DNA from 3 places in the Bradyrhizobium huanghuaihaiense genome. Region 3 is predicted to be linked to each of the others. Evidence: riboswitches for the same ligand, from Rfam matches in the RefSeq annotation. Region 3 holds a riboswitch; each other region holds the start of a gene.

Region 1 (8,246 bases), 1.7 Mb from region 3:
CGATAGGGTGCTCCTCAGCGCCCAAGCCGAACCCCGACTATCGGATGGAACCGGTCGATCAAGGACTGCCTTAAGCAGAGGTTCAAATCAATAGTAACCGCTTATGCATTGGCTAAGCTAGCGAGATTCTTGGAGCCGCGCTTACGTCTCGCTGATCGAACATAAAGGTTCCAGGCAGGAAAGCGCACCAAGTTAGCTGTTGGTGCCCTGCGGTGACCGCCCGGCATGCCCCCTCGCTGCTGTCGTAATCGTGCCGACGCGCTCATGAGCCACAAACCTTGGTGTAGATTTCTAACTCTCAGGCTATACGGTCGCATACCACAGCATAGTTGAGCTGCGCTGAGCTTGTGCTTCAACTCGGCTCAGATTTTCGGAGAATGTCCTCGCCGTGATCGAACCGGCGGCTGTCCTCCCTCCGCCGATGGAAATCCGCGCGAATGCGTCAGCTTCGCTCCTTCCAGACTTTCGCCCGGCCCGCTAAGCGGGGCCGGGCATCTTTTTTGTGTTCCCAAGGCTCCCGCGCAAATGATCACAGACGGATCAGCTTGTCGAGAAGAGGCCGAAGCCCGGATCAACGGCCTCGCGGATCGAGTGCAGCGCGCAGTTCGCGGGCGGCAGCGACCATGTTCGCTAGCGCTGGCCGAACCTCCTCCCACTTGCGCGTCTTCAGGCCGCAGTCTGGATTGATCCAGAGCTGCGAATCCTGCAGCCGCGTCCGAGCCAACGCCATCAGCTCCTTCATTTCGCCCGCCTCGGGAACCCGTGGAGAGTGGATGTCGTACACGCCCGGCCCGATCTGATTTCGATAATCGTAGTTCCTGAACGCGTCGAGTAGTTCCATTTTCGAGCGCGATGTCTCGATCGAGATGACATCCGCGTCCATTGCAGCGATCGCACCGATGATGTCGTTGAACTCCGAGTAGCACATATGTGTATGAATTTGCGTTTGATCGGCGACGCCCGATGAACAGATGCGGAAGCAATCGACGGCCCAGTCGAGATAAGCCGCCCACTCCGATCGACGCAACGGCAATCCTTCGCGGACTGCCGCTTCGTCGATCTGGATCATGGTCGCACCAGCATTCTCGAGATCGCGGACTTCGTCTCGGATCGCGAGCGCAATCTGGCGGCAGACCTCGCTTCTGGGAATATCATCGCGAACAAAGGACCAGTTCAAGATCGTCACAGGCCCGGTCAACATCGCTTTCATCGGTTTCCTGGTTAGTGATTGCGCATAGCGCCACCAGTCCACGGTGATAGGCTTCGGTCGCGCTACATCGCCAAACAGGATCGGTGGCCTGACGCAGCGCGAGCCGTAGGACTGCACCCATCCGCTCCTGGTAAATGCGAAGCCGGCGAGTTGCTCGCCGAAGTACTGCACCATGTCATTGCGCTCGAACTCGCCGTGCACGAGGACGTCAAGACCGATGTCCTCCTGCCAACGTACGGCGCGCGCAGTCTCCTCCTTGAGGAACCTGTCGTATTGCTCGTCGCTTATCGTACCTCGCGCATGCGCCGCACGGGCATTCCGGATCTCTGTGGTCTGCGGAAACGATCCTATCGTCGTGGTAGGAAAAGCCGGTAGTCCGAAACGATTGCTTTGGATCTCGGCACGACGGGCAAATGGGCTCGCGCGGCGACGCATGGTCTGGTCGATCGCTCTCATCCGGACAGCGACATTGGCATCCCGGATTTTCGGCGAAGTCCGGCGAACAGTCGCGGCACATTCCGACTCGGCAAGAGCTAGCGCAACATTCCGGTCGCCTGCGAGTGCCCGCGCCAGGATCGCAAGCTCCCGCATCTTCTGGACCGAGAAAGCAAGCCAGCTCTTCACGTCGGAAGCGAGCCGAGTCTCGAGTTCAACATCGACCGGCACATGAAGCAGCGAGCAGGATGGGGCGATCTGTACACGATCCTTGCCGAGCTTCGCAATCGCTGGTTCGAGCCGCTGGTGCAGCGACAACAAATTCGACCGCCATACGTTCCGACCGTCGATGACACCGAGCGACATGACGAGATCATTTCGGCCGCCAGCGATAATCTGGTTCAACAACTGTGGCGCTCGAACAAGATCGAGGTGCAATCCGGCAACTGGCAGGCCCAAGGCAGTGTTCAGATTGTCGCCGAGGTCGCCGAAATAGCTGGCAACCATGATCTTGATGGCCGGCCCCTCCTTGGCGAGCCGGTTATAGGCATGTCGCAAAGATTTTCGCGCCCCCTCATCCAGATCAAGAACTAGGCAGGGCTCGTCGAACTGAACCCAATTTGCCCCACGTTTGGCCAATTCCTGCATAACCTCGATATAGGCCGGTATCAGTTCATCCAGCAATGAGAGTGGCTGGAATGTGGAATCGGTACTCTTGCCGAGCTTTAGGAATGTGACCGGCCCGATCAGGACAGGGCGGGTCTGAAAGCCAAGGGCCTTGGCCTCCTCATACTCCTCGATCGGCTTGCGGGAGCATAGCTTGAAAGTCTGTCCCCTGTGAAACTTGGGGACCAGGTAGTGGTAGTTGGTGTCGAACCACTTGGTCATCTCCTGCACGGGTGCGCCAAATCCGCGCGGTCCGTGACCGCAACTCGCTTCTTGGTCGTCGCATTGTGAACCGCGGGCCATGGCGAAGTACGTCTTGAGCGAAACGGATTCGGCTTTCGAGGCGTAGATCTGCGGGATGGCGCCAACCATGAAACTTGTGTCGAGCACCTGATCATACAGCGAGAAATCGTTCGATGGAATGACCGTGACGCCGATAGATTTCTGACGAGCCCAGTTCGCGGCACGCAGGCCAGCTGCGTCCTCGAGCAGCTGCTGTTCGCTGCTTTTTCCGGCCCAGTAGCTTTCTAGAGCGAGTTTGAGCTCGCGCCTTGGACCGATGCGTGGCGTTCCGAGCGTGGCAACAGGAAGGGAGAGAAGAGACATAGCGTTAACCCCATGTTGGGGGCAAAGGCCATGGCGGACGCAGGCAGAGGAAGTCGCGCGGTGCGACGGCTGCTTGGCGCACCACCGGACACCCCGCCCGTGGACGAATATATTGTCGGGGCAGGTCTCCTGGCTCGCGGGTCATCGGTGCTGTCCGGCCTTCCCGAAGCCGCGCAGGCTTCAGTGACATCGTTGGACAGCGGCTCGCCGCTCACAGTTGCGGGGGCAGCGCCGGCATTTTCACCGGCTTCCCTCTTAGCTCCGGATCAAATGGAAACCGGAGAACCTCGACGACTTGGATTATCGGCAAGAGGAGTCTTCCGTCAACCTCTCAGATTATGTCTCAAGCAGATGCTGCGACATCTGCGACGCGAACGACCGTGCATCTCTATCGTTGAGATGATGCAGAAGTGCACTCCAAATCAGCGATATCGGAATGGCGATCACAGCTGTCTGCCGGCCGCACGCCAGATCGGAAGGAACAAATGCGGCTTCCGCGGTCGGGACCGCTGCCTCGAGCAGAATGAAGTTGTTGCGCGTCCGGGCTTACCAGCGGTTCTTGGAGCACGTTCGCCACCAGCCACCTTCTCGACCAACAGGATCCGTAGGCCCAACACACCTGTGAAGCCAGCAACATATCCGGCCAGCACGTTGGTTTGCGGCGCCGGCCAGATTCCAAATGCTCGACGGTGAAGATCGGCTTCGCGTCGTTCGTCATCGAGTACAAAGCGCACCTGACTGAGGCTGTTCTCGACTTCCGGAGTCGCCGCACGTCGCGAAAGGAGCGCAAAAGACACCATGGCGCCACATGTGCCCAAGGCATGACAGAGATCGAAAGCCCACATTCCGGCAACGATAAGCGAACCACACCGTTCAGTGATGGCAAACGTGCTGCCACTTCTCATCAGGAACTTGGCACCGAGGCGCTCCGCTGAGCCGTCGAATATCCGATCCGCGACGGGGATGCATAAGCCCGGGTGGATAGGTTGAATGGAAACATCGAGACGTGCGCCAGTCGGAAAGTCGACAAAGAGGACACAAAACCGTTGCGAATTGACGTCTGTTACCTGGCACGAAGAATGCACGTCCTCGCTATGCCCAGTCCTCCTGCTGGGCATGTCCAGCACAGCAAATTGAGGCTGTCGGTGGCAGTGAAGTTAGCGGCGCGTGACATAGAGGGGAGCGCCTGCTCGCACGGGAAACCGGCGGTCGCCCCGTCGCGTCGCCGCTAACTTCTTGCGCTCGCGCATAACAGTTTGAAGGTTGCCCGCTCTGGAATGACGTGTGGATGAGACCAGATAGGCCGACGGTTATGAAGAAAATGTCTGGAAGACGCGCGCTATGGCTTTGCCTCGCTCGATTCCTGATCTGCCTGGCCGGGCTGGCTGCGACGAGCAACAGTGTTCGCGCCAACGACAGCCCCCTTATTGAAAGAGTTAAGTCAACGTGGCGAGCGCAAGACGGTGAGACAATAGAAGAAGTTATCTCCAACGTCTCGAAGGTGGCACAGTTCGTCCCTCGAATGTGGGGCGTCGCTGAACTTGACCAAAATGACCATGTTTTCCTCTCGTGGACCAGGCACCGGGATGATAAATCAGACGAACAGTACGTTATCACCTGGAAGATCGCGCTCGACGGGACGATTGAACTTGCGTCGACCTATGCAAAGCCCATGGAATTGGGCTGGCGCGCCTTCGCGCTCTCCTTGATCGCCCGTGAAGTCTCGGATGGCGAAAAAGACGCAAATCTTGGCTTTCTGCGTGACACGACCAACTTCAATTTTGTGACGACCAAGCAAGGCCGGCTCGGCGATCTTCTGCGGCAGGGCCGCTGCACTATCGTTGACCCTGTTGGAGTGGACTACTTGCCGAAGCAGAATGACAAGCCGACCGAGAAAGGTGATCTGTGGCGCGTTTTGCTTGTGGTGAACTGTAATATCCCAGGGCCGCGTTATTTTACACACAACGGGGTCATCACTTTCGAGAAGAGCGAAGGACAAGATTGGGAGCCGCAATCCTCCTTTGCCAAGCGTATCGCGGGCTTTCCTCCTGGCTCCTGGTTCGCTCGCATGGAGCCAAAGGAACGGGAAGAGTAGAGGGGGAGCGAAAGGCCTCGGTTAATGATCGCGCAGAGCAAGATCGCGCCGCAGCTCCTGTAGGGCCGAACGTCTCAGAGCAACGGCAAGACATATCAGCTCTAAACTCTCGGGTGTTTACGCCTTGAACAGTCGCGAGCCTTTCCCGCGGCCTTCAGCCAGCATCGAAAAAATGGGAGCACGATTACCTCCGCCCCTTTCTGCGAGGAGTCGAGCTCAGCGGCGCGTGCCAGCTTGCGAGAAGTGGCTTGGTCAGCGCACCCCACGCAGTGAGAGGACACCGTCTGCGAGGGAACCAGCTCTCCATGCCATTCTTCACGGGACCGGGCCTGCAGATGCCTCGGGCCCAAGCCCGATCCGGCGCGCGAACCGCCCATCGCGCGACTGACTGGCCCCCGCAAGAGCGTAAGCATTCCAAGGCCGAGACGGCAGGCGGGATCGAGTGCTGCGACGAAACCGGTTAATAGGGTAATGGGGCGGTGTTAGCGGCCGCCGGCATACCCCCCGACCACCGGTCCTTTTTGAGCGCCACGGGCGAGCAGCCCGGAGCCGTGCCCGAGGCATCGAGAACCGAACTGAGTCGGCGGTTAGATTTCCTCGCGCGCATTCGTCTGCGCATCATAGATCCGGATTTGAAGCATGGGAAAACGCTTCTTTAGTTCTGCTCCACCTGCCTTGGCGCCGTCTTTGGTTGCGAATTCAGCTCTGAGTCGGCCATCCACTTCAAGCGCGTAAGAAGAGACCCGCAATTCCCGCGGGGCTGCAACCATTTCATTCCCATTGTGTAGTGAGGTGGTTGAGAATGATGTGTAGCTTGAGTCGGCTGAACCGCACCAGAGCTACCTGCTCGGGTGCCGCGTTGGGGGCCAACCCATGTTGTGGATTGATGCCTCGCACCGAATGGCATCAGGACGGCACTCGCGGTCGTCCGAACACGCGGGCAGCTTACCCCTCGCCGGTGCGTATACGACGAAGCCACAGCTCCACATGGTTGTCCTTCCAAATTTCCCTGGCGCAAACGCTACGAACGGGGCCGCGGCACTACGACCAATTATGGTGCAGCGCAGAGGTGCGAAAAGCCACAATGAGATTTGCATCAACGACCATCCCGGCTGCCTCTCCGAAAGAGCTGCGGGTTTTGCGCGGTTTGCCCAAACGATACCGATTCACTTGCGCAGCGAGCGTTGAGCTGAACTCCGTGGCGCATTTCGACCAAATCTCAGACAGGACGCGAGACCAGATTTCTTTCGAACATCAGACTTTTCGTGACAAGAACTTAAAATGTCATCGCCCTCGCCAAAACCGCCGGCAGCCTTCTGTCTGCCGATGAGGGTTGGCACAAATCATAACCAGGTTGCTCCTCCACGCCTGACTTCCACTCGACCATCAAATTTCACAGGCGCTTTTCTTCTTCAATCTCATGAGAAAACAGCGTTTCGAGATTCGGCTTTCTCCGCATACCGAGTTGGCGGCTGAGGTATGGGGACCTGCTCCTCAGGCCGAGAGGGTGCAGTGCGCGCCCAGTGAGTGAGACCGGCGAGGCTCGATGGATATCGCGACACGCAACCGGAAGAAATCGCTTGAACCTCACGCAGCGTCAGGTCGTAGCTTGGAAATGAGGGCCAAGCTTTCATAAAGCGAACGTGCAAGATGCGGCCCAATAACGGGCATAGTGCGTTTTAAGCAGTCGAATGTGGCGGCGCCGGAAGTTGCGTGAATATGAATCAAGAGCGAAAGGTTATTGTCGGGATGAAACACCGCGTAATGATGGTCGCATTGTTCGCTGTCATCACATCTCCGGTCTGCGCGGCGAAGCTCAGCGGCCCTCCGCGCATCCTCGACGGCAATACGATCGAGCTCGAGAACACCAAGCTTCGGCTTTCAGGCATCGACGCTCCTGAGACTGACCAGATTTGCCTCGACGCACACGGCCGGAAATGGGCTTGCGGCGTAGCGGCTCGCGACGAGCTTATCAAGCATTCGAACGGACGAACGTGGGATTGTCATACCACAGGAGTTGATGAATACGGCAGGTCGCGCGGCAGTTGCTTCATCGAAGGCGAGGACGTGAACGCCTGGATGGTACGCTCCGGGTGGGCACTATCGGGTCTCTCGACCCATACCTACGTTATATATGAGGTTGTGGCGAGCAAAGCCTATGCGGGGCTGTGGTCGGGGGCGTTCATCGCGCCCTGGGACTGGCGTCGCCGCAACAAGGGGACGATCATCATCGGCGCGAGCTCGGTTCCGATCGACGCTCAGGAACTCCTGCTCGGATCCGCGCTGTTATCGGACCCGCCCTCGTCAGAGTGTCTGATAAAAGGCACCGTGGACCGTAACGGCGAGCGCATTTATTACTTGCCCGGGCAACTCGGTTACGAACAAATCGACATGACGAAGAAATCCGGTGAACGCTGGCTCTGCAGCGAAGCGGAAGCCGAAGCCACCGGGTGGCGCAAAGCCGCGCGATGAGGTGAGATGCGTTCAGGCCATTATCCGAATATGTCCTATCTGACCAAGATCGCGCCTTCGCGCCGCTTGCTTTTGCTGTTCGCTGTTTCGGCGGTTTACTGGCGGCTTGGCAACAACATTGTCGATGCGAAGGAAGCAAAAGCGCCGCCCAAGCCGGATAACCTACTCTCGCCGGATGCTGCCCTGAAGCGGCTAATGGAAGGGAACGATCGTTATGTCCAGGGCGTATCACGAGGCGACGATTTCACGCGCGAGCGCTCTGTTTTGGTGGACGGGCAAAATCCATATGCCGCGGTTCTGAGCTGCGCCGACTCTCGCGTGGCGCCTGAACTTGTCTTCGGCAGCGGACTTGGTGATCTGTTTGTGTGCCGCCTCGCCGGCAACTTCGCCAATGATGACACGCTCGCCAGTATGGAATATGCGGTCGCCGTGCTGAACACGCCGCTGATCCTGGTACTTGGCCACGATCATTGCGGTGCGATTGACGCCACGATCAAGTCGCTCCACGACGATAGGCCGCCGCCGGGGCACATTTCATCCCTCGTCGGCGCGCTTGCGCCTGCAGTAAAAGCATCTCGCCAGCAAACCGGTGACACGTTGGCAGAAGCAACCCGACAAAATGTAGTCGATAATGTCAACAAACTCAAATCGACGGGACCGATTCTGAACGCGGCAGTTGAGCAGAACAGACTGAAGGTCGTCGGGGGGCTGTATCGGCTCGACACCGGCAGGGTCGATTTGCTGAGTTGACGCTGGCACTTC
Region 2 (8,246 bases), 4.7 Mb from region 3:
GAACACGTCCATGTCGATGTCGGGCGCGGCAAACACGACCGCGCCGATCTTGCTCGTCACCGTGTCGCCGTATCGCGCATAGAGCTGACGCAGGCTTTCGAGAGTCAGCATGGTTCCCATGCTGTGCGCAACGATGTGCACGCGGCCGCCGCTCGGCGCCGACACGAGCGCAGAGAGCACGCGCTCGAAATCGTCGCGAGACCACATCGCGCTGTCGCGGTCATAGGCATAGTCGAACAGTCCTGCCTTGGAGGGCCAGGAGAATGCCATGGTCCGGCCGCGGAACTTGATCCCATCGGAGAGATGGGCGGCATCCAGCACCGCCGTCTCGAATGTCTGCTTGAAGCCGTGCACGTAGATCAGCACGTCCCCTCCGCCGGCCTGCGCAGCGAGGTCGCCGGCGTCGGCCGACACCGGTTCGATCCGATCAAGACGCCAATCGCCGAGTCCAACCGAGGCGAGAGAAAGACGGCTCTCGTCCGGGGCCACCAGCCTGGCCCGCGCGACCGTCATGCTCGTCGCGCGCTCCGGCCCGAACCAGGGTTTGGTGCGGCCGCCGCCCACGGGCTTGCGCGTGGTGGTGACGAGCACCGTGGGGTCAACGGAGAGGGACGACGCGTCGAAGCGCGCGCCGGTCGCACCGAGGCCGGCGCATCCGCCGAGCGCGAGGGCACTTCCTGCCGACACAAAGCCGCCGAGGAGCGCGCGGCGCGAAACAGAATGACGGGAGTCGGGTTGCAGAAGACGTCGGACGATCACACGGAACCCCAGGGAACTATGCCCACCGTAAGCCGCCCCGCCTTTCTCCCTGAATGACAATGGGGGCGAGAAGACGGCGGAGCAGTGTCGCGGTTGCGTGGACATGGCGTCCGCGTTCGTTACCGGAACCTGAGGCGCCGCGAGGAACTGATCTGCATCGCTCTCATATTTAGCCGAAGCGGGTTTGCTCTAACGGCGCAGATAGCGCCAGCCGACGACGACACCGCTCACCGAGACGATGGTCCCAAGGATCGACAGCAGCCACACCACAATGTCCCAGGCCGGGCGATACATCAGCAGCAACCGGAAATCGAAACTGTGCAGCGCGTTGAACAGCCAGCGATATGTGCGACGACTGCTGTCCACGCGGCCAAGGATGTCGCCCGTGACAGGGCTGATGTGAAACCATGTTTTCGCGTCATCATCAAACACCGCACGCAACACCGGCAATTCGCGGTCGTGATGGTGCGCATACCAATAAGCGTCATATTCTCCGAGGACCTGTCGCTCCGCGACGCGGGCTTGCGGCAGCAGCTTTGTTGCGGCAATCCAGAGGCGATCCTGCGGAAGCGTTGCCAATTGGCCGGACGTCACATCCAGCGGCCGCTGCGTGCCATCACGCGATGCGGCGATCATCATCGGACTGCCATCGAGCCAGACAAAGCGCGCTTCGACCGCGGCGGATTGCGGCGTTGGCAGCTTCGCAGCGATGGTCGGCGCATCGTGGCCGGCATAGCGCTGCAGCACCTCGCGCGTCGTGTTGCGGCTTGCGAAATATTCGCCGGGATTGAGCGAAAGCCAACCTGAGAAGGTCCAGGTCAGCACGAAGATGCCCGCGAGCAGGCCAGTGACGTGGTGCCACGCCATCCAGCCACGATATGGCGTGATCCTGCCGCTCGCATAGCGCCGCTTCAGCCGGACGCGAAGGATGCCGATCCAGATGCCGGTAACGCCGATGATCAGGCAGATGCCGGAGATCCAGAGCACCACCAGCCGCCACAACGGCCCGTCTTTGCGCAGCACGGTCGGATAGATCCAGTGCGGGATCGAGCCGAGCCAGTTCCAGACGCGTTCGGTGTGGTTGGTGTCGAGCGCGATTTCGCCGGAGCGCGAGGAGACATAGAGCTTGGTGCCGGCATCGTCGCCGAGCCGAATGAGGTAAAGCGGTCGCAGCGGATCGTAGCGGGCAGTGACGCTCCATTGGTCGCGATCGATGATTTCTTCGAGCTGCGGAGATCTGCTCGCGGGATGATGTTGCGCGACCGCGAGCGCCTGCCGTTCGGAAACGCCGGTGATGATGCGGCCATCGGCTGCCGAGATCGCCAGCCGTCCGCCGTCCCAGCCGGTTATCCGATACACCGGCTCGTCGGCCAGCATGGAAAGCCGTAGATCGCGCGGATAGCGCGTGGCGCCTGCGGCCCTCATCGCATCGTCCGGCGAAAACGCCACCTTGTCCCATCGAATGTCGGGAAGCGCTGCCAGCCTTTCCTTGTCGGAAAGGCCGGGAAAAGCGACATACATCATCACCACGCCGGAAATGAACCACATGGCGAAGAACAGGCAGATGACGATGCCGACCCAGCGGTGGCCGATGTACAGCCACCGCCGGAGCGCGCGTTTCAGCGTGCGTGCCACGCTCAGAACTTCACGTTGACGGCGAGCTGCGCCGTGCGTGGCATGCCGAGCAGCCACTGCGTGGTGCCGCCCGACGTCGTGTAGACCTCATCGAAAAGATTGTAGATCCGGAACGACACGGTGGTGTTGAGATCGGGCTTCCACAGCACGCTGGTATTGACAATGTTGTAGGCCGGGCGTGTCACCGTGTTGGCATTGTCTGCATAGGTTTTGCCGACGATCTGCACGCCCGCATTGGCCGACCAGTTCGGTGCAAAGGCCCAGGTTGCCCAGATATTGGAGACGTGCTGCGGTACATTGACGGGGACATTGCCGGCATAGTTCACGCTTCCGCCGCCGACTGCCTGCACGAAGTCATCATACTTTGCGCGCAGGAAGGCAGTATTGGCATCGATTCGCCAACCGTAGTCGAGCAGGAAGCCGACCGATGCTTCGACACCGCGCGATGATTGCTGGCCGACCTGGACGGTCAGCGAGGGAATGTTGGGATCGCGTGCGAGCAGGTTGTTCTTCACGATCTCGTAGCCGGCCAGAGTCCATTCTCCGCGGCCGTTCCAGAACGATTGCTTGACGCCGACCTCGATCTGCTTGCCGGTGGCGAGATCGAAATTCTTGTTTGCGGACGACAGCGAGATAATCCCTCCGACCGGATCGACCGCGGTGGAATATTGGCCATAGAAAGCGAGATCCTTGACGGGCGTATAGACCGCACCCGCGCGCCAGGTCGTCGAGGAGAACGACTTTTCGAAGCTGTTGGCAGGTGTGACATAGTCGGTGCGCGTGACTGTGGGCTCATCCTGACGGATGCCGGCGATCAGGGATAGTTGCTCGGTGACCGACAACCTGTTCTCGGCGAATAGCGCGTATTGATTGGTTACGCTGCCAAAGCCGGGAACCGTGGGGTTCGGACTGCTGAATATGCCTGGAACGAAGTTGACCGGATTGACGGACGACGAGCCGCCGTAGGGGGAATTGTTGGTGTGGGTAAAATTGATGCTGTTGACGTCGAAGCCTGCGACGAACTCATTGGCCATGCCGAAGACATGCCCGCGGAATTTCGCATCCATGCGATTGCCGACCTGCTGCTGATCGTGAAAAATCTCGATATAGCTGCTTCGGTTGATCAGGCCGGTGGCGAGGTTATAGGCGTAGCTTTCCACGTCCTTCCAGTGTCGCTGGGAGTTCAAATAGTAAAGCGTGTTTTGAACCGAGATTCCATCGGCGATCTGCCATTCGGTCCTCACCTGGTTCCAGCTATCCTGGTAGCGGATGTGGCTGTCGCTGACGTTGTAATTTTTGAAGCGTAGCGATTCATCGAGCCTGCCGTTGATCAGCGGCGTGCCGAAATAGCGCGACGGGTTGCGGTCACCGTAGTCCGTCGACAGCGTCCAGGTGACGTCTTCGTTCTGCTTGATCTGGACTACGGCATGAAGCGCGACGTTCGAGGTGTTGTCGCGATCGACCCAGCCGTCGGACATATTGCCTGTTGCGGTGATCCGGTAGGCGACGTCCTTGTTGATCGGACCGCCGCTGTCCACCGCAATTCGCCGCGTCATGTTGCTGTCCAGCGACACCTCGGCCTGATTGCGGGGGACCCACAATGGTAGTTTCGAAACCACGTTGATGGCGCCGCCGACCGCGCCCGCGCCGTACAACACCGACGCAGGGCCGCGCAGCACCTCGATGCGCTCCGTTGACCAGGTGTCGTACGGAAACGTCACCGTCCCGGCACCGATATAGAGTTGGGTGCCGTCGTACAGCGTCATGACGGACCCGAGGCCCGTGAAGCCGCGGGTATTGAACGAGACGCCGCCATTGCCCGGTGCCGGGCTTGCCGTGAAGCCCGTGGCGTTTTGCGTCACAGCGTCGAGGATGTTCTGCTGGCCGCGTTCGGAGATGGTTTCAGCGGAGATCACCTCCACGCTGGCCGGCGTCTGCAGCCGCGTCAGTCCGAGGCGGCTGCCGGCCGTGCTGGTGCCGGTGAGATTGAGCGTCGGTGCGGCGAAGGCAGGGCCTGTCGAGGCGGTAGGCGGTGCGCCGGTGTTGGCAGCCACGTTGCGTTGCTGGAGCGAACGCGCGGAGCGCGTGGCTGCGCTGCGTCGGGGGCTGCGGGAGCTCGGCCTTGCCGACTGTTGCACGACCACGGGGTCGAGCGTCTCGGTTGGTCTTTCGGCTTGTGCCCAGCCATCGGTCGACAAAACCAGGCAGGAGAATGCAGCTGAAGTTAGAAATGCGCGGCGGAGCCGCGGCGCGAAGATCGTACGGGAGGTCATCAATAGACTCGCGGTAACGTGGCACGTCACCGCGAACGCAGTTTGGCCGCTGTCTCAAGAAGACGGCAGTCCAACACCCACCAGGACACCCCGCCCAATGTGCTCGCGTGTGACCACGACTGACGGCAGGTCTCCTGGCTCGCGGGTCGTTGCCTGTCGCCGCCTTCCCAGGCCCGCAGGCCCAGTGGCGTTTGGCGAAGGCTCACCGCTTACAGTTGCGGGGGCAGCCACGGAGTTGGGGGAATCCCCGCACCGTATTCCCTATTGATCTCCCGAAGGAGAACCGTCGCGGCCACCCTAGTTTTTTTTGCGAAGAGCTGTCAACTAGCTGTCCCGAGGCGGATCAGCATGTCGCACCGTTACCGGCCGACGTGCGGATCGCCCACCGGGCGTCGGGCAAAACAGCTCCAATTGGCATCAACCCCTCTTCACAAAAATATTCCACTTTACCGAAATTCGGATTTGTCGTATGTGTCGCGCATCCCAGCCCACCAAAGGGGCGGTCGTACGTCGTTTCGAGCGCGGGCTGGGATTGCGGTGGACGCGGGCGGCGTTAAAGGCGGACCTTGCGCGTGCAGGGCGAGATGAACCTCGTGAGCATGGTGCGGGCCGCAAAGACGGACGGCGCTCAAGTCCCGTGACGCCTCTGGCGAAGCGGGAGTGTCCGCGTACGGCGAAACCGTGTGGTCCTGGTCGTCGTAGCTACGGTCAAGCCCTGGCGAAGGCGTCATCGCGTCAACCGGCGCGGTGCCGCGACTTTCGCGGAGGCGAGGGAGGCCAGAAGGAACTCGGCTCCCGGGAGAGCGCGGCATAGGCCGTCAGACCATCGCGCAGGGAAGGCCTGGTTTCGGCTGCCCTGTGTCTCCCCTGTGCATTGCGCGTGCATTCGTTCAGCGCAGGGGTCTTATGGGTGCCAGCTGGCGCCCGGTCTTCCCTGCGCCCTTTCTCAAGAGAGGGTGTGAAGCGAAGCACAGCTCGGGCCAAATAAGCCGCGAGGATGCGGGCGTATGCGGATTGGCGAATTGACGCAGCGGCGTTGTTGCGCTCCGGTCCCGATACACGCCCTGCGTTCATGGGCCTCACTTGCAAGCATGCAGCATCGGCATCAGTGGTGGTGGTCGTTCTCCCCAGAATCTGCACTATGCGCGCCGACGTGCCTCCGGAGCTGCTGCCGGGCCTTTGGAGGTTTTTGCAATGGCTTTTCGGAGTGACGAGATGAGCGGTTTGGTGATCAGCGGCGGCCGGGTGGTGGATCCCGCGAGCGGGATGGATGCCATCGGCGATGTGGCGGTGGCGGACGGCAAGATCGCGGCTGTCGGCACGGGTCTCGGCGGCGCCGAGCGGGTGGTCGACGCCACCGGCCTCGTGGTCGCGCCCGGCTTCATCGATCTCCATGCCCATGGCCAGTCGATCCCGGCCGACCGCATGCAGGCTTTTGACGGCGTCACGACGACGCTTGATCTCGAAGCCGGCGTGCTGCCGGTCGGGTCCTGGTATGAGCGCCAGGCGCGGAAGGGGCGCGTGCTGAACTATGGCGCCGCCACCAACTGGGCCTTCGCCCGTATCGGCGCGATGACGGGCTCCAATGCCGAGAGTTCGCTGGAGGCGTTCGGCAATGCCATGCGCGATCGCCGCTGGATGGACAATGTCGCAACCGATGCGGAAGTCGCCGGCATCCTCGAGCGCCTCGCGCGCGGCCTCAACGAAGGCGGCATCGGCATCGGCATCTTGAACGCTTATGCCCCGGGCGCGGGCGTGCAGGAGCTGACCGCGGTGTGCCAGCTCGCCGCGAAGCAGGACGTACTGACCTTTACCCACGTCGCCTTCATGTCGCGCATCGACCCCGAGAGCGCGGTGGAAGCCTATATCCGCCTGATCGGCTATGCCGGCGCCACCGGCGCGCACATGCACATCTGCCATTTCAACTCGTCGAGCAAGACCGACATCGAGCGCTGCCGCGTGCTGGTCGAGAAGGCGCAGGCGCAGGGCCTCCCCATTACGGTCGAGGCCTATCCTTACGGCACCGGCTCGACCGTGCTCGCCGCCGCCTTCTTCAGCGATCCCCAATTCGTCGAGCGCAACGGCACCGGCTACGATTCCGTGCAGCGCGTGACCGACGGCTACCGCTTCCACGACCGCGAGGAGCTGCTCAAGGCACAGGCCGAGGAGCCGTCCTCGCTGGTGCTCTGGCACATCCTCGACACCGAGCACAATGCGCATCACCGCGACCTGCTCGACATGTCGGTGCTCTATCCCGGCGGCGCCATCGCCTCCGACGCGATGCCGTGGACGACGTCGGACGGCAAGACCTACACCGGCGATGCCTGGCCGCTGCCCGACGACGCCACCTCGCATCCGCGCTCGGCCGGCTGCTTCACCAAATTCATTCGCGAATGGGTGCGCGAGCGCAAAGCGGTGTCGCTGCTGGAAGGCGTACGCAAATGCGCGCTGATCCCGGCGGAGATCCTGTCGCAGAGCACGCCTGCGATGCGCGCCAAGGGCCGGCTCACCAAGGACGCGGATGCCGACATCGTCGTGTTCGATTACGAAAAACTCTCGGACCGCGCGACCTTCACGGCGATGAACCGCCCGTCGGAAGGCGTGCGCCATCTCATCGTCAGCGGTCAGCCGCTGATCAGCGACGGCATTCTGGACGTGAACGCGCGGCCGGGAAAACCCGTGCGCCGCCCCGTTGTCGAGGGCTGACCCATGCCGGTCCCCGTTCTCCTGGTGACGGGTTTTCTCGGGGCCGGCAAGACCACGGTCGTGAACCATCTGCTCGCGCATGCGGATGGGCGACGGATCGCTGCCGTCGTCAACGATTTCGGCGCCATCAACATCGATGCGGAGCTGATCGCGGGCGCGAGCGACGGCGTGGTCAGCCTTGCCAATGGCTGCATCTGCTGCTCGCTCGAAGGCGATCTGCTCCGCACGCTCTCGACGCTGCTGCGGCGCGATCCCAGGCCTGAGTACATCGTCATCGAGACCAGCGGCATCGCCGATCCCGCCGACATCGTGCGCAACCTGATGGACCCGGTGATCCTGCGCGAGGCGCCGCTGGAGACCGTGCTCTGCGTGATCGATGCGGGGACGCCGCCGTCAGCTCTGAATGACGCGCTTGTGCGGTCGCAGTTGCGCGTCGCCGATATCGTGGCGCTCAGCAAGCTCGATCTGGCGGACGAGGGCGCAGCTGCGCGGATGCGCGAAGCCATCCGCGCCCAGCGAGTCCCCGCCGTAGTGGTCGATGCGAACCACGGCGAGATTCCGTCTGCGCTATTGTTTCCCGCAGCCGTCGATCGCGCGCCAACCCGGCGCGAGCCGGGACCGAAACGGCCGGCCGAGGAACGTTTCGAGACGCTGAGCTGGACCTCCGATTACCCGATCTCGCTGCCGCGCCTGCAGCAGGCCATCGGCCGGCTTGCACCAAAGCTCGCGCGTGCCAAGGGCTTGTTCGAGACCGTCGAGCAACCGGGACGCCAGATGGTGTTCCAGTTCGCCGGCGGCCGCGCCACACTCGCGCCAGGCGAGGCACCGCCGACAGGTGTGCCGCGAACGCGGATCGTCTTCATCGCCGAGCTC
Region 3 (8,246 bases):
CTCGACCACCTATCAGGCCGGCGTGATCGCCTGGGTGGCGTTCTGGGCGCTCTACGGCTCCGGCTTCGCCATGAGCAACCTCGCCAACATCGCGACCTTCGCGGCCTCCTACGCGCTCGTCATCGTGATCGAGCCGCTGGCCGATCTCGCTGTGCTGGCGCTGGCGAAGTCGTTGCGCGGTGTCACCGCACCCGGCCTCGTCACTCCGCGCCTGCACAACGCGGCTTAAGAGACAAGGGGCGGCCGTCATGGCCGCCCCGTACGCCCGATGCTCACGCTCTCCCTGATAGGCATCGGTTGCGGCGATCCCGAGCAGCTCACGCGCGCCGCGACCCGCGCCATCAACGCGGCCGATCTCGTCCTGATTCCGCGCAAGGGAAGCGCCAAGTCCGATCTCGCCGATCTCAGGCGCACGATCTGCACGGACGTGCTGACCAACGACAAGACACGCATCGCCGAGTTCGACCTGCCGGTGCGCGACGCCACCGAGGCCGACTACCGCAGGGGTGTGGACGATTGGCACGATGCCGTCGCCGCCGCATGGTCGCAGACCATCGCGAGCCATCTTGGCGACGAAGGCAAGGTCGCGCTGCTGATCTGGGGCGATCCCTCGCTCTACGATTCTTCGCTGCGCATTGCACGGCGGCTCAATCCCTTGCCGATGATAGAAGTCGTGCCCGGCATCACCTCGATCCAGGCGCTGTGCGCGGCGCATGCGCTGCCGCTCAACGACATCGGCGAGCCTTTTCTCGTCACGACTGGCCGTCGCTTGCGCGAGGGCGGCTGGCCGCAGGGCGTCGACACGGTGGTCGTGATGCTCGACGGCGGCACCGCATTCCATTCGCTCGATCCGGCAGGCCTGCATATCTGGTGGGGCGCCTATCTCGGCATGCCCGACCAGATCATCATGTCCGGCGCGCTCACTGAGGTCGGCCCGCGCATCGTCGCCCTGCGGCAGGAGGCACGCGAGCGGCATGGCTGGATCATGGACAGCTACATTCTCAAGCGCAGGCCGTAAGCGAGGCAGCATGCTCCCCGACTGGGTCACCCAGGAATGCCCCGAGATCTCCGCCGCCCATCGCGACGCGGCGATCGCGCGTCAGGCGCAACTGACAAAACCGACCGGCGCACTCGGCCGGCTCGAGCAGCTCGCAATCGAGCTTGCCGGCCTGCAAGCGACGGAGCAACCGCGTGCCGGGCGGGTGCCCATCATCATCTTCGCCGGCGATCACGGCATCGTCGCGCAGGGCGTGTCGGCCTATCCGCAAGGAGTCACCATCGCGATGATGGCGAATTTTGCCTCCGGTGGCGCCGCGATCTCGGTGCTGGCGCGCGAGCTGGGCTCAAACCTGGAAGTCGTCGACGCCGGCACGCTGGCGCAGGAGGCGATGCCTGATATCATCACCGACAAGCCGCGCAATGGCACTCGCGATTTCAGCGTCGAGGCTGCGCTCACGCCCGCGGAATTGGCCTTCGCCTTCGAAGCCGGCCAGCGCGCGGTGGCGCGTGCCGAGGCCAGCCGGCCCGACCTCCTGATCTTCGGCGAGATGGGCATCGGCAACACCACGACCTCCGCGGCGATCGCCGCGAGCCTGCTCGGCATCAGCGCCGAGGAGATCGCGGGCAGCGGCACCGGCGTCGATGCGGCCGGTCGCGCGCACAAGGCGCGCGTGATCGATGCGGCGATCGCGCGTCATGGCGTTGCGGGCGCGCCGCCCGACAAGATCCTGTGTGCCGTCGGCGGTCTCGAGATCGCCGCGATCGCGGGCGCCATCATTGCGGCTGCGCAGCGCCGCATCCCCGTGTTGATCGACGGCTTCATCGTGTCGGTCGCGGCGCTGGCGGCCGTGCGGCTCAACCCGTCGTGCCAGCCCTTCCTGCTGCCCTCGCATCAATCGGCGGAGCAGGGACATCGGCTGGTGCTGCGTGCATTGAACGTGCAGCCGCTAATCAGCCTCGATCTCAGGCTCGGGGAGGGATCGGGCGCCGCCATTGCGCTGCCGCTGGTGCGCTTCGCCTGTGCGCTTCACAACGGCATGGCGACCTTTGCGCAGGCCAATGTGCCTGACAGGCCTAGCTGACCCGCTGATTGACGGAGATCACCCGCCAGCCGGTGGCGAGCCGGTCGATCCGGGTTAGCGACAGCGGATCGATCACGAAGCGCAGTGCCGCTTCCGGTGCGAGATCGAGCGCGATGCACAGCGCGGCGCGGATCGTGCCGGAATGGACGACGAGCGTTGCTGATCCGGCGCCGATCCGCGACAGTCCCAGCCGGACGCGCGCGACCTGATCCTCGAAGCTTTCGCCGCCCGGTGGTCTCAGGTGCGCCGGATCGCTCCAGAATTGCGCGTAGGCCTCGCCGCCGCTCGCTGCGAGCTCGTCATGTCGCCGGCCGGTCCAGTCGCCGAAATCCTGCTCGCCGAACTCGCGCACCGGATCCGGTTCGAGCCCCAGCGCGCGCGCTGTCTCGATCGTGCGTCGCGCAGGGCTCGCATAGCTCGCAGCTTCCCGCGGCAGGCGCGACCGCAGCGCTTCCAGCTGCGCACGGTCGGTCAGGTCCGCGGGTGCATCGGCGGCATGGATCGTCCCTTTGACGCCGTCGACGGGCGCATGTCGGATCAGCCAGAGGAAGGTCGCGCCTTCCATACTTATCTCCACGGAAGTTGGTCGCTGTGGCAATAACGCCGCAACTGGTACATTGACTCTGTCTTGCTGGTAATCCTAGATGCTCGCGACGGTTTCCCCGAGAGGGGATGAAAAGGGAATGCGGTGCGGGGACGTTGTCCCCAATGCCGTGGCTGCCCCCGCAACTGTGAGCGGATAATCCTTCGTCAGAAGCCACTGGGTCCTCGGTCCCGGGAAGGCGACGAAGCGGTCGTGACCCGCGAGCCAGGAGACCTGCCGTCAGCCGTGGTCACACGCGAAGATGTCGGTCGGGGAGTACAGACATTCGGCTTCATCGGAGGGCTGACAAGCCCAGGGTGAGACCTCGTTCGCTGTGACGTGCCACTGACGTCATACCGAGGTCCAAGACCGTGTTTTCCATCCGTATCGTACGACCGCGCAGCGTCCTGCTCGCCTCCGCCGCGTTCACATCCTTAGCCGCTCTCGATCCGCCCGCCGCGCTGGCGCAGCAGGCCCGCGACCCGCTTCCGCCCGTGGAGGTGTCGCCACCGCAATCCCGCAAGCCGGCCAAGCCGGCCGCCCGGGACGCCCAGAGCACGCGCCGCGCGGCAGCGCGCCGGCCGGCGACCGCATCCGCAGTGCCCAAGCCCGCCGTGCCGGCTGTGACGGCGCAGACGCCGCTTAACACCAATGTGGTCGCCGAAAGCGCCTCGCGGCTCGGACTGACCGTGCGCGAGATACCGGCGACCGTCGAAGTGATCTCGGCCGAGACCATGCGCGAGCAGGGCTACCGCACCGTCTCCGAGGTGGCGCAGGGCGCGGTCGGCGTCACCTCCGGCGACGCGCCGGGGGAGCCGGCGGGCTTCTCGATGCGCGGCTTCACCAACAGCCAGATCAACACGCTCTACAACGGCATCAAGATCGGCCCGCAGAACATGACCTCGCGGATCATGGACACGGCCAACCTGGAGGCCGTGGAATTCCTGAAGGGCCCGGCCTCGCTGATCTCGGGCGAGGGCGCCGCCGGCGGCGCGATCAACCTCGTCACCAAGCAGCCGCACACCGGCGCGATCCGCAACGAGGCGGACTTCTCGTACGACTCCCTGAACTCGTTCCGCGCGCATTACGGCTCGGGCGGCAGCACCAACGTTCAGGGCCTCGATTACCGCTTCGACATCAGCCGCTCCTCGCTGAACGGTTTTGTCGACGACACCAACACCAAGACGCTCGATGTCTCGGGCCAGCTGAACTACCGCATCTCCGACAGCCTCAAGGTCTGGGGCGCGGTCGAATATCGCGAGGACCGCGGAAAGGCCTATTGGGGCGCGCCGCTGGTGCCGGTCGCCTTCAGCGGTTCGCATGCGACGGCCGGGATTGTCTCGGGCACCTACTTCAACAGGACCGACCTCGGGGCCGTCACGATCGACGACCGCACCTTCAACACCAATTACAATGTCCTCGACAACCGAAACGTGGCGCAGGAGGTGTGGCTGCGCGGCGGCTTCGAGCTGAAGCTGGCGCCCGACCTGACGCTGAAGAGCCAGGCCTATGGTTACGGTGCTGAGCGCTCGTGGTTCAACAACGAGATCGAGGCGTTCGATTCCACGAACAACCAAGTGTATCGTGAGCGCTTCTATGTCGCGCACAGCCAGCGCCTGGTTGGCAATATCACCGACCTGATCTGGGACGCCAATATCGCGGGCTTCGACAATCGCCTGGTCACGACGCTGTCGTCGAGCTATCTCGATTTCGTCAGACCGGGCGCGGCGAATTTTCCGTCTGATTATGTCCCGCTGGTCGATCCGCCGCGCGGCTATTACGGCTCGCTCGAGATCCAGCGGCAGACCGCACGGATCGACAACGAGGCGCTGTCGTTTGAGGACCGGCTGAAGCTGACGCGGACCTTTGCGCTGGTCGGTGGCCTCCGCGTCGAGCATATCGGGCTCGATCGCAATTGGACCGACAAGACCGGGCTGGAGAAGGCGGGTTTTCCGTACACCACGGACTGGGCGCCGGTGACGGGACGCATCGGCTACACCTGGGAGGCCGTGCCCGGCCTGACCTTCTTCAGCCAGTACGCGACCGGTGCCGACGTGTCCGCCAACAACATCTTCCTGCTGTTGCCGACCCAGCCGCTCGACCTGACGACGTCGCGCACCTACGAGACCGGCGTCAAGCATCTGTTCTGGGACAACCGGGCGGAGTGGTCGTTCTCGGCCTATGACATCCAGCGCAAGAACGTCTATGCGGCGGCCGGCGGGCAGGCGCTCAATATCGCCGGGCGGCAGGAATCGAAGGGCGTCGAGCTCGCCGCCGCGGTGCGGCCGATCGAGCCTTTGCGGCTGTGGGGCAACATCGCCTATGTCGATGCGCGCTATGCCGACTACAATTTCGCCGGCGGCTCGTTCTCGGGCAACACGCCGCCGAACGTGCCGCGCATCGTCGCCAATGTCGGCGCGTCGTACCGGTTCTTCACGCCTTGGCCGGTGGAGCTCGGCATCGTCGGCCGGCACGTCGGCGATCGCTACACCACCGACGCCAACACAGTGACGATGAACGCCTATACTGTCGGCGACGTCTACGCCTTCGTCGACATCCCGAAGACTGTCTTCAATGCCGTCGACCAGGCCCGCCTGACCTTCCGCGTGCGCAACTTCACCGACAAGCGCTACGCGATCTGGGGCGATCCGTTCTATCCCGACCAGATCCTCCTGGGCGCGCCGCGCACCTACGAGATCTCGGCGGCGTTCAAATGGTAGGGCGCTGAACCCATGATGGGCGCGATCGTCCTGCTGCATCGCTGGCTCGGGATCGCGTTCTGCCTGCTGTTCGCGATGTGGTTCGCGAGCGGAATCGTGATGCATTTCGTTCCGTTTCCGTCGCTGGCGGAAGCGGAGCGGGTTGCCGGCCTCGCGCCGGTGGGGCGCGCGCAGGCGACCTTGACGGTTGCCGATGCGGTGACTGCGAGCGGGATCGCCGATGCTGCGCGTGTTCGCTTGATCCAAAGAACCGACGGGCCGGTCTACATCGTGTCGGGGCCCTCGCGCCTGCGCGCGGTTCGTGCTGCTGACGGGCAGGATGCCTCAGTGCGATCGCCCGATGTCGCGCTCGCCATCGCAATGGTTCATGCGCGTCAGCGCGGGCTCGATGCCGCGCATGCGGCGGTCGTGGCATACGCTGACTACGATCAATGGAGCGTACCGAACGGCTTTGATCGTCACCGACCCTTGTTTCGCGTGGCCCTCGGCGACGCGGCCGGAACGGAGGTCTACGTCTCGTCGCGCACCGGCGAGGTCGTGCTGGATACGACGCGACGCGAGCGCGGCTGGAATCTCGCCGGCAGTGTGCTGCACTGGATCTATCCGACGGTCCTCAGGAGCAACTGGGCGCTGTGGGATCGCGTGGTCTGGACGCTGTCGCTGCTGGCGCTGATTGCAGCCCTGCTGGGTGCGGTGCTCGGGATCGTGCGGGTCAAGATGCAGGGACGCCATCTCTCGTCGCCGTATCGCGGCTGGCACGCCCTGCATCATGTCATCGGCCTCGTGGCGACCGTCTTCGTGCTGACCTGGATCTTCAGCGGATGGCTCTCCATGGATCACGGCCGGCTGTTTTCGCGCGGGCAACTGACCTCGGCCGAAACGGGTGTGGTGCACGCCGCGCCGGATTGGGGAACGGCCCCGCCACTCGACAAGAATCCTATCTCGTCCCTGGCTCACGAAGTCGAATGGTTCGCTTTCGACGGCAAGCTCTATCGACGCGAACAGACAGGTCTCGACACGCAGGTTGTGGTGCGGCCGGACGGTGCGGAGTCGCCGGGCCTCAGCGCACAGGAGATCGCGAGCATGATGACGCGGCTTGCGACGGGCTGCGGTGCGCCCTCCATCCTCGCTGATAACGACGATTATCCCGCACAGTCCGCTGTTCCCGGTGCGCCCGTCTACCGCTCTCGCTGCGGTGGCCTCTGGTTCGACATCGACGGCGCCGACGGCCGTGTGCTGCAAAGGCTGGATGCGTCGCGGCGGGCCTATCGCTGGGCCTATGGCGCGCTCCACACGCTCGATTTCCCAATCCTCAACGCGCATCCGCGCTTTCGCGATGTGCTGATCGTCGGCCTTTGCGCGCTCGGGCTGATGTTCTCGATCACCGGAATTGTCATCGGCTGGCGGCGGTTGCGTCGGTCTTTCGCCAGTTAGGGAGCCCGATCAAACAAAAAAGTGCGAAAACAACCCCATGCACAGTAGCCGGGGATAATGGAATCAACGGCTTACGCAGGCATCGCCGCGATTTGACCCGTCGGGCAAAACAGGGATATATTGCTATTATTCCGAAATAGCCGCGTTGCCAAAGCTACGCTTGCAACCGCGCCTCGATCTGTCGCGCGGCGCGCAGCAGGGTCCGATCCTGGCCGCGACGGGCGATGATCTGGAGGCCGAAGGGAAGGCCGTTCGCGTCGGCCCCGCAGGGAAGCGAGATCGCCGGCAGGCGGGCATGATTGACGAACGGCGTGAACACGGCATGCGCGCGCGGGCTCGCCGCGCGGCCGCCGATCGTGCCGGGTCCCGCTTGCGTGAACGGCCAGGCGACACAGGGGACGGTCGGCGTGAGCAGCAGGTCGACCTCGGTGAAGAAGGCCGCGAAGGCATGGGCGATCGCGGCGCTCGCGATCAGCGCGCCTGCAACGTCGGTGCCCGACCACGACAGCCCTCGCTCGATCTGCCTGGCGATGTCAGGGTCGAAGACGGTCGGATCCTTGCGGAAAGCGTCGCCATAGAGCGCGGCAAGGCCGGCATGCTGGAGCGGCATGATGGCTTCTTCCGTTGCACCGGTCGGCCAGACGGGATCGCGTAGCATGATGCTGAGGCCGGCGGCGGAGAGACGCGCGATGACGGAAACGAGCCCGTTGGCGACGACGTCGTCGACCGCGACGTCGAGCCCGAGCCGCGGCGAGAAGGCGATGCGCAAGTCCACGATGTCCTCGGCTTCCTGCGCGATGACGGCTGCATCCGGATCGCGCGGATCGGTGCCGGCCATGATCTCGAAGGCCAGCGCGATGTCGGCGACATCGGCGGCGATCGGTGCGATCACGGAGAGGCCGAAGAACGGTTCGGCGAAGCCGGGCCCATAGGGGATCGCACCATAGGACGGCTTGAAGCCGGCGACGCCGACATGGGCCGGCGGCCTGCGGCTCGAGCCGCCCGCATCGGTGCCGATCGCGAGCGGCACGAGGCCGGCCGCAACCGCGGCGGCCGGGCCGCCGGATGAGCCACCGGGTGTCAGCGCGGGATCGAGTGGATGGCGTGTCGGTCCGAACAACTGAGAGGTGGTGACGCCCTTGCTGGCGAACTCGGACGTCGCGCCGATGCCGACGATAACAGCTCCGGCGTTGCGCAGGCGCTCGACCGCAATCGCGTCGCGCGGCGCGATGAAATCGGCAAACAGGCGCGAGCCCTGCGTCACGCGCCAGCCGCCGACCCAGATGTTGTCCTTGACGATGACGGGGACACCGGCGAGCGGCATGGTCTCGCCGGCGCGCAGGCGAGCATCGACCGCGGCGGCATCGGCGAGCGTGCGGGCGGGATCGGTCGTGACGACCGCGTTCAAGGCCCTGGCTGCCTCGATCC

The links. Region 3 has a riboswitch for cobalamin ahead of N2603_RS29430 (TonB-dependent receptor). Riboswitches for the same ligand answer to the same signal wherever they lie in the genome.
Region 1: another riboswitch for cobalamin. It lies ahead of metE (5-methyltetrahydropteroyltriglutamate--homocysteine S-methyltransferase); the one in region 3 lies ahead of N2603_RS29430 (TonB-dependent receptor).
Region 2: another riboswitch for cobalamin. It lies ahead of N2603_RS07125 (TonB-dependent receptor); the one in region 3 lies ahead of N2603_RS29430 (TonB-dependent receptor).

What each region holds. Positions count from the first base shown of each region.
Region 1 covers NZ_CP104172.1:7,920,698-7,928,943, forward strand. The annotation lists gene metE (5-methyltetrahydropteroyltriglutamate--homocysteine S-methyltransferase) at 572-2,917, opposite strand; cobalamin riboswitch at 3,020-3,222, opposite strand; gene N2603_RS37385 (nodulate formation efficiency C protein) at 4,230-5,012, shown strand; gene N2603_RS37390 (hypothetical protein) at 5,600-5,782, opposite strand; gene N2603_RS37395 (thermonuclease family protein) at 6,732-7,484, shown strand; gene N2603_RS37400 (carbonic anhydrase) at 7,491-8,234, shown strand.
Region 2 covers NZ_CP104172.1:1,495,486-1,503,731, forward strand. The annotation lists gene N2603_RS07115 (alpha/beta hydrolase) at 1-759, opposite strand, end outside; gene N2603_RS07120 (PepSY domain-containing protein) at 949-2,394, opposite strand; gene N2603_RS07125 (TonB-dependent receptor) at 2,397-4,667, opposite strand; cobalamin riboswitch at 4,775-4,970, opposite strand; gene N2603_RS07130 (amidohydrolase family protein) at 5,883-7,373, shown strand; gene N2603_RS07135 (CobW family GTP-binding protein) at 7,377-8,246, shown strand, end outside.
Region 3 covers NZ_CP104172.1:6,205,980-6,214,225, reverse strand. The annotation lists gene N2603_RS29450 (energy-coupling factor ABC transporter permease) at 1-229, shown strand, start outside; gene cobF (precorrin-6A synthase (deacetylating)) at 269-1,018, shown strand; gene cobT (nicotinate-nucleotide--dimethylbenzimidazole phosphoribosyltransferase) at 1,029-2,081, shown strand; gene N2603_RS29435 (histidine phosphatase family protein) at 2,074-2,646, opposite strand; cobalamin riboswitch at 2,719-2,920, shown strand; gene N2603_RS29430 (TonB-dependent receptor) at 3,036-5,384, shown strand; gene N2603_RS29425 (PepSY domain-containing protein) at 5,397-6,818, shown strand; gene N2603_RS29420 (amidase) at 6,973-8,246, opposite strand, start outside.